One region of the Streptomyces hawaiiensis genome, then DNA from elsewhere that is predicted to be linked to it. Evidence: riboswitches for the same ligand, from Rfam matches in the RefSeq annotation. Region 1 holds a riboswitch; the other holds the start of a gene.

Region 1 (4,196 bases):
CCTGGCCTGGGTCGAGAAGTACTTCGGCTCCATCCCCGGTCACGATGGCAAGCCCGCCCCGCGCGACGGCTCGCTGCCGGAGACCATCGGCGAGCAGCTGCGCGAGGTCGTCGAGGAGGAGGTCCCGGCGCGCGCCCTGATGGCCGCCTACCGGCTGCCGCACGACGGCACGCGCGCGTGTGACGCGGCCGACCTGGCCCTCACCGTCCTCGGCGGCGGCGAGTCCTCCCGCCTCTACAACCGCCTCGTACGGCGTGACCGTACGGCCGTGGCGGCCGGCTTCGGCCTGCTGCGGCTCGCCGGGGCGCCCTCCCTGGGGTGGCTGGACGTGAAGACCTCCGGTGACGTGGAGGTTCCGGTCATCGAGACCGCCATCGACGAGGAGCTCGCCCGGTTCGCCGAGGAGGGCCCCACGGCCGAGGAGATGGAGCGCGCCCAGGCCCAGCTGGAGCGCGAGTGGCTGGACCGGCTCGGCACGGTCGCGGGCCGCGCCGACGAACTGTGCCGGTACGCCGTGCTGTTCGGCGACCCGCAGCTCGCCCTGACCGCCGTCCAGCGTGTGCTGGAGATCACGGCGGAGGAGGTCCAGGAGGTCGCCAAGGCCCGCCTGCGGCCCGACAACCGGGCGGTGCTCGTCTACGAGCCCGTCGCCGACGAGGTCGCCACCGAGGACATCGCAGCCGCGGCCACCGACGAGAACGAGGAGGCGGCCAAGTGACCGAGCTCGCCACGATGGACTTCCACTCCCGGCCGCAGGCGGGCGACGCCCGGCCGTGGGCCTTCCCGGCCCCCGAGCGCGGCACGCTCGACAACGGCCTGACGGTGCTTCGCTGTCACCGCCCCGGCCAGCAGGTCGTCGCCGTGGAGGTGCTGCTGGACGCCCCCCTGGACGCCGAGCCGGCCGGCCTCGACGGTGTGGCCACGATCATGGCCCGGGCCTTCTCCGAGGGCACCGACAAGCACTCCGCCGAGGAGTTCGCCGCCGAGCTGGAGCGCGCGGGCGCCACCCTCGACGCGCACGCCGACCACCCCGGCGTCCGGATCAGCCTGGAGGTGCCGGTCTCGCGGCTCCCCAAGGGGCTGAACCTGATCGCCGACGCCCTGAGGGCGCCCGCGTTCGCCGACAGCGAGGTCGAGCGGCTGGTGAACAACCGCCTCGACGAGATCCCGCACGAGCTGGCCAATCCCTCCCGCCGCGCCGCCAAGGAGCTCTCCAAGGAGCTGTTCCCGACGGGCTCGCGCATGTCGCGGCCCCGGCAGGGCACCGAGGAGACGGTCGCCACGATCGACTCCGCGGCCGTACGCGGCTTCTACGAGAAACACGTCCGCCCCGCCACGGCCACCGCCGTGGTCGTCGGCGACCTCACCGGCATCGACCTCGACGCCCTGCTCGGGGACACTCTGGGTGCCTGGACGGGCTCCTCGGCCGAGCCGCGCCCCGTGCCGCCGGTGACCGCCGACGACACCGGCCGGGTCGTCATCGTGGACCGCCCCGGCGCCGTCCAGACGCAGCTGCTGATCGGCCGGGTCGGCCCGGACCGGCACGACCGCGTGTGGCCCGCGCAGGTGCTCGGCACGTACTGCCTCGGCGGCACCCTCACCTCCCGCCTGGACCGGGTCCTGCGCGAGGAGAAGGGCTACACCTACGGCGTACGGGCGTTCGGCCAGGTCCTCAGGTCCACCCCGGACGGCACGGGTGCCGCGATGCTCGCCATCAGCGGTTCCGTCGACACGCCCAACACCGGCCCCGCCCTGCAGGACCTCTGGACGGTGCTGCGCACCCTCGCCGCCGAGGGGCTGACCGACGCGGAGCGGGACGTGGCCGTGCAGAACCTGGTCGGCGTGGCGCCGCTGAAGTACGAGACGGCGGCGGCCGTCGCGAGCACGCTGGCCGACCAGGTCGAGCAGCACCTGCCCGACGACTACCAGGCCACGCTGTACCGGCAGCTCGCCGCGACCGGCACCGTGGAGGCCACCGCGGCGGCCGTGAGCGCCTTCCCGGTGAACCGTCTGGTGACCGTCCTCGTCGGTGACGCGGCGCAGATCAAGGCACCTGTCGAGGCCCTGGGTATCGGCGAAGTCACCGTCGTCGCCGCCGAGTAGCGGCACGCGCGCAGGGGCCCTGGTTGCCTTCCAAGGCACCAGGGCTCCTTTATGCCCGAATTGGTACGGAGGTTGCCTGTCTGCCCTGTGGGATGCGCTACAAAAGCCGGGATTCGTTTGGGAATTGAAAGTGGCGCCGCTTAGCTTCGTCCGGGCTGTTCGTCAGGCAGTGCGCCGCATCCGCGGCACCGGACAGTCATCGCCGAGTCCCCGTACGGCGCGAGCCAGGGGAGCCGGGGACCCATCGCAGTCCCTGGGGTGAATCGGACGCCCGCGCGAGCCGCGAGGGAGTCCGTAGGAGACCTTCCTGCTCCGAACCCGTCAGCTAACCCGGTAGGCGAGAGGGAAGGAAAGGACCAGCCACTACATGGCGTTCACTCGCGCCACCGGGAAGCACCGTCGTCCCAGCAGGATCCAGCGCGGCACCGCCCGCGCGGCGGGCGTCGCGGCCCTCGCCACCACCGGCGTGATCGGCACCGTGGCCGCCCCCGCGGCCTTCGCCGCAGAGCCCAGCGCCGAGCAGACCGGCCTCACCCCGGTCGTCACCATGGGCGACACCGTGGCCCAGCAGATCGACGCCCAGGCCGTCGCGCAGCAGCAGGCCGCCGACGAGGCCGCCGCCAAGCAGAAGGCCGAGGAGGCCGCCCGCAAGCGGGCCGCCGAGGTGGCCGAGAAGGCCAAGGAGGCGGCCGAGAAGGCCCGTGAGGCCAAGGAGCGTGCCGCCCGCGAGGCCGAGCGCAAGCGCCTCAACACCTTCGTGTCCCCGATCTCCGGCTCGTACGTCTCCACCGGCTACCAGGCCAGCAGCGGCCTGTGGTCCTCCGGGAGCCACACCGGTGTCGACTTCCACGCCGCCACCGGCACCTCCGTCCACGCGGTCGGCGCGGGCACCGTCGTCGAGGCCGGCTGGGGCGGCTCCTACGGCAACCAGATCGTGATCAAGATGAACGACGGGACGTACACCCAGTACGGCCACCTGTCCTCCATCGGCGTCTCGGTGGGCCAGCAGGTGGCCCCCGGCCAGCAGATCGGCCTGTCCGGCGCGACCGGCAACGTCACCGGCCCGCACCTGCACTTCGAGGCCCGTACGAGCTCCGAGTACGGTTCGGACATCGACCCGGTCGCCTACCTGCGCTCGCACGGCGTCAACGTCTGACCGGAACCTCTCCGCTGTCCCCGAAGCCCCGGCTCCCCGAGCCGGGGCTTTCGGCGTTTAGGGCGGCAGGCTGTCCAAAAAATATCCATGGATTCCCGCCTGCCGTCGGAAATTCCGGCTCATTGCAATAGAGTCACGGAACACGCGCCGCTCGTCGGCGTTTCACGGGGATTAAGCGGAGGTCGGTCATGCGTATTCCCGCGCACTCGGTGTGCACGGCCATCCGGGACGACATCGTCGCGGGTGTGCACCCGCACGGCAGCCGGCTCACCGAGGAAGTCCTCGCGCGCCGCTACGGCGTCTCGCGGGTCCCTGTCCGGGAGGCCCTGCGCACGCTGGAGGCCGAGGGCTTCGTGGTGACCCGGCGGCACGCGGGCGCGTGCGTGGCCGAACCCACCGAGCAGGAGGCCGCCGACCTGCTGGAGATGCGCATGCTGCTGGAGCCGCTCGGAGCGGCCCGCGCCGCCCAGCGCCGCACCGAGTCGCATCTGAAGGTGCTGCGCGGCCTGGTCCGGCTGGGCCAGGAGCGGGCCCGCCGGGGAAGCAGTGAGGACCTGCGCTCTCTCGGCGGCTGGTTCCACGAGACGCTCGCCCAGGCCTCCGGCAGCCCCCCGCTGACGTCGGTGCTCACCCAGCTTCGTCACAAGATCGCGTGGATGTACGCCGTGGACGCACCGGTCAGTCCGGTGGAGTCCTGGACGGAGCACGGCGCGATCGTGGACGCGGTGGCGCGCGGGGACGGCGAGCGCGCGCGGGCGGTCACGGCGCTGCACACCGAGCGCGCGACGGGCGCGCACCGCCTGCGTCTCGGCTCCCCCGGCGAGCGCGCCGACCGTGTGAGGAACTCGCAACATCCCGTAAACACGGCGGGCCTGCGGCATTAACACGGCAGCCGTATACAAAGAGAGCGGCTAATTCCCGGGGCCCTATTTCCGCT
Region 2 (4,196 bases), 1.4 Mb from region 1:
AGCTTCTGCCGGTCCGGGCCGTCGGCGGCGACGCGCAGGGTGTGCGTGCCGGAGGCCAGTTCGGCCAGCTTGGCCGTCGGGTCGGCGGAGGAGTCGCCCTCGCCCTGGCCCGCGGCACCGGACAGCAGGCCGGACTCCAGGCCGCCGAGGTTCGGCAGGCCGAGGTCGGTGCTGATCTTCACCGTGCCGGACACCTGCTGCACGTCCGACTTGGCGATCTTCTCGATGAGCTGCTGGGCGGTGATCTTCGGGAGGTCGGGGTCGCCGGAGTCGGCGAGTGCGGGGACCAGCCCGATCGTGGCGGCCGCCACCCCGATCACCGTGACCGGGACGATGTACCGCGCGGCTTTGCGCCGCCCGGAGCGCTGCTCGTCGACCTCCCCGGCGGTCGTGCTGTCGTCGGATCCGTACGGTGCCATGTGTGCCCTACCTCCATGGTCGGCGGCGGCTGCCGTGTCGTCCACGCACTCGTCCCTGAGCCGCCATTCTCACCCGAACAGGTGAGGAGTGGTGTTTTCCGTGGTGTCCATCTGACCAAATCTGCCAGGCAGATACGTCAGACCCCGGGCTCAACTCCGTGTACTGCTGGGGTATGACATGGAAGGGCGGCTTCTCCCCCGACCCGTAGGGGTCGTGCGGGGAAGAGGTGCTAGCCGGCCCGGTGCACCACCGCGTCGCACAGCTCCAGGAGCGCCGTCTTCGCGGTGCACTCCGGCAGGGGCGCCAGCGACGAGCGGGCGTCCTGGGCGTAGCGGACGGTGTCCTGCCGGGCCTGCTCCAGAGCCGGGTGGGCCCGCAGCAGGCGCAGGGCCTCGGCGTGCCGTTCGTCGTCGGCGAGGTCGGAGTCGAGCAGCTCGCACAGGGCGATGTCCTCGGCGCGCCCGAGCCGGGCCGCCCGCTCGCGCAGCCGCAGCACCGGCAGCGTGGGGATGCCCTCGCGCAGGTCGGTGCCGGGGGTCTTGCCGGACTCGTGGGAGTCGGAGGCGATGTCCAGGACGTCGTCCGCGAGCTGGAAGGCGACGCCGAGCCGCTCGCCGTACTGGGTCAGGACGTGCACGACCGTCTCGTCGGCGCCGGACATCATCGCGCCGAACCGGCACGACACGGCGACCAGCGAGCCGGTCTTGCCGCCCAGCACGTCCAGGTAGTGCTCGACGGGGTCCCGGCCGTCCTGCGGTCCGGCCGTCTCCAGGATCTGGCCGGTCACCAGGCGCTCGAACGCCTCGGCCTGCACCCGCACGGCCTCCGGGCCGAGGTCGGCCAGGATGTGCGAGGCGCGGGCGAAGAGGAAGTCGCCGGTGAGGACCGCGACGGAGTTGCCCCAGCGGGTGTTCGCGCTCGCGACGCCGCGGCGCACGGCGGCCTCGTCCATCACGTCGTCGTGGTACAGCGTGGCGAGGTGGGTCAGCTCCACGACGACGGCCGACGGCACGATCCCGGGTGCGTACCGGTCACCGAACTGGGCGGAGAGCATCACGAGCAGCGGGCGGAACCGCTTGCCGCCGGCCCGTACCAGGTGCTGGGCGGCCTCCGTGATGAAGGGCACCTCGCTCTTGGTGGCCTCGAGCAAGCCTTCCTCGACAGCCACCAGTCCGGCCTGGACATCGGCTTCCAGAGCCTGGTCCCGCACGCTCAGCCCGAACGGCCCGACGTCGGTCACGAGGGGTCTCCTGTCTGCTGTGTCTGCCGGTGATTACGCGGATTGTCGATAGGTCGCTGCCCTCACTCGAGTCAGCGTATCCGGTCACGTTTCGATCACCGCCAGCGCCCGTGGTTACAGGCCGGGCGGTATCCGATCACGACCGTTATGTTTTCGATCAACCCATAAGAACAGATATTTATCGACTTACCCAAAGGTAGCGGACTATGCACGATTTGCCGTGATAGGTAGGTGAATTCCCCTTGGCGGAAATTGCCCTATCGATTCGTGATCAGTGAGTTGAATCACTTGTCCCCCTTTTCCGCCTCACCTCCACTCCGGCCCCTACCGCCTTCCCGCTGACGCCAGTTGAGCCTTGGCTGCCGCAAAGGATCAAGCGGCCCAAACACCCCCGACCAAGGTCAACCGCGCGATATGTGACTGAGGTGCTTGTTCCCGACATGTGCTCTCGCATACGTTCCGGGCCTGTCCGGCGGACGCCTAATCCTGCCGCCGCCCGGACTCCCCACCGGAACCGACTCACTCACGCAGGGCAGGAGCGGGGGACCCAGGTAAGTCGCCGGTCCGCACAGCGGCACGGCTCGGGGTGAAGCCGCGCACGGCACACAGCGCCGTACGCGGCCGGGCACCTCCCGGCCCGAACCCGACAGCTCACCTCGTAGGCGCCGGAGAGGAACAAAGCCATGGCCGGACGAGGCAAGCACCGTCGCCCCAGAACCAACCCGCTGACCCGAGGCTTCATCGCCGCCGGAACCGGCGGAGCCGCACTCACCCTTCCGCTCCTCGGCGCCACCCACGCGAGCGCCGCCGAGCCCCAGAGCGCACCCGCCGCCGCACAGTCCGTACCGCAGGCGGCCCAGCCCGCCAAGTCCCTCACGTACACCGTGACCAAGGGCGACTCGCTCTACCGCATCGCGGACAAGTACGACGTCCCGGGCGGCTGGAAGCAGCTCTACAAGGACAACCGCGCCACCGTCGGCGACGACCCGAAGCTGATCCACCCGGGTCTGAAGCTGACGGTGAAGACCACCAAGACGGGTGTCGCGAAGAAGACGGCGACCCAGTCGTCCGCCCCCGCCAAGCCGGCCGCGAAGCCCGCCGGCGGTGTCGCCCAGGCCACCCAGGCCTCCGCGAAGACCTACGCGGACAACCTGGACGGGTGGATCCGCGAGGCGCTGGACATCATGGCGCAGAAGGGGATCCCCGGGTCCTACGACGGCATCTACCGCAACGTCATGCGCGAGTCGTCCGGCAACCCCCAGGCGATCAACAACTGGGACTCCAACGCCGCCAAGGGCACCCCGTCCAAGGGCCTGCTCCAGACCATCGACCCGACCTTCCAGGCCTACCACGTGGACGGCACGTCGTGGGACCCGTACGACCCGGTCGCGAACATCACGGCGGCCTGCAACTACGCGGCCGACCGCTACGGCTCGATCGACAACGTCAACGGCCCGTACTGAGCCGACCCGCCCAGCAGTCGCTCGAGGACGACGGCGATGCCGTCGTCCTCGTTCGACAGGGTGACCTCGTCGGCCACGGCCTTGAGTTCGGGATGGGCGTTGGCCATCGCGACGCCGTGGCCGGCCCAGTCGAACATCGGGATGTCGTTGGGCATGTCGCCGAAGGCGATGGTGTCCGCCGGCCGCAGCCCCAGATGCTCGGCGGCCAGCGCCAGGCCCGTCGCCTTGGTGATCCCGCACGGCTGGAGCTCGACCGTGCCGGGCCCCGACATCGTCACCGTCGCCAGTGAGCCGACCACCGAGCGGGCCGTGGCCGCCAACTCGTCGTCCGACAGATGGGGATGCCGCAGCAGCACCTTGCTGATGGCCTCGCCCCACAGCTCGTCGCGCCGGTCGACCCGTACGGCGGGCAGGGTCGGGTGCGGCATCAGATAGCCCGGCTCGATCAGCGTGAGCCCGTCGACCCCGTCCTGGTCGACCGCCGCGTACACCTGCCCCACCTCGGCCTCGATCTTGCCGAGGGCGGTCTCGGCCAGCTCCCTGTCCAACGTGATGGACCACAGCAGCCGGTCCGCGCCGGCGTCGTACACCTGCGCGCCCTGCCCGCACACCGCGAGCCCCGTGCATCCGAGGTCGTCCAGGAGCGGCCGCACTCTCGGCGCCGGCCGGCCCGTCACCACGAGGTGCTGGGCACCGGCGTCCGCCACCCGCGCGAGCGCGGCGAGAGACCGGTCGGAGAGGGTGTCGTCGCCGCGCAGCAGCGTCCCGTCCAGATCGGTGGCGATGAGTGAATATGCGATGGGTGCGGCCATGATCAGAGAATACGGACAGCGCGCCCCTTCGTTTCATCGCACGACGGATGCCGATTGCCCGGTTGAAGGCCTCTGCACCGGTTGGCAACAACATGCTCCGCTACCTACCCGTGGGGGCGCATCGAGCGGTACCTTCCAAGTGTCCAGGGGGGACTTGATCGGGGGGTCAGGTTGAGCAGTGGGCGCATTCGCGTGGCGGGGCCCGGGGAGCTCGGCGAAGGGGAGAGGGAGTGCTGGCGTGCGCTGCGCGCGGCCTGCGGA

What was found. Region 1 has a riboswitch for cyclic di-AMP ahead of CEB94_RS30150 (M23 family metallopeptidase). Riboswitches for the same ligand answer to the same signal wherever they lie in the genome.
Region 2: it holds a riboswitch for cyclic di-AMP, as region 1 does, so the genes downstream of both, CEB94_RS23850 (transglycosylase SLT domain-containing protein) here and CEB94_RS30150 (M23 family metallopeptidase) in region 1, are expected to answer to the same signal.

Annotation. Positions count from the first base shown of each region.
Region 1 covers NZ_CP021978.1:6,536,672-6,540,867, forward strand. Annotated here, with positions in the region: gene CEB94_RS30140 (M16 family metallopeptidase) at 1-718, shown strand, start outside; gene CEB94_RS30145 (M16 family metallopeptidase) at 715-2,103, shown strand; cyclic di-AMP (ydaO/yuaA leader) riboswitch at 2,294-2,458, shown strand; gene CEB94_RS30150 (M23 family metallopeptidase) at 2,471-3,259, shown strand; gene CEB94_RS30155 (GntR family transcriptional regulator) at 3,448-4,143, shown strand.
Region 2 covers NZ_CP021978.1:5,159,533-5,163,728, reverse strand. Annotated here, with positions in the region: gene CEB94_RS23860 (LolA family protein) at 1-419, opposite strand, end outside; gene CEB94_RS23855 (polyprenyl synthetase family protein) at 650-1,660, opposite strand; cyclic di-AMP (ydaO/yuaA leader) riboswitch at 2,171-2,340, shown strand; gene CEB94_RS23850 (transglycosylase SLT domain-containing protein) at 2,344-3,123, shown strand; gene CEB94_RS23845 (HAD family hydrolase) at 3,087-3,935, opposite strand; gene CEB94_RS23840 (GNAT family N-acetyltransferase) at 4,107-4,196, shown strand, end outside.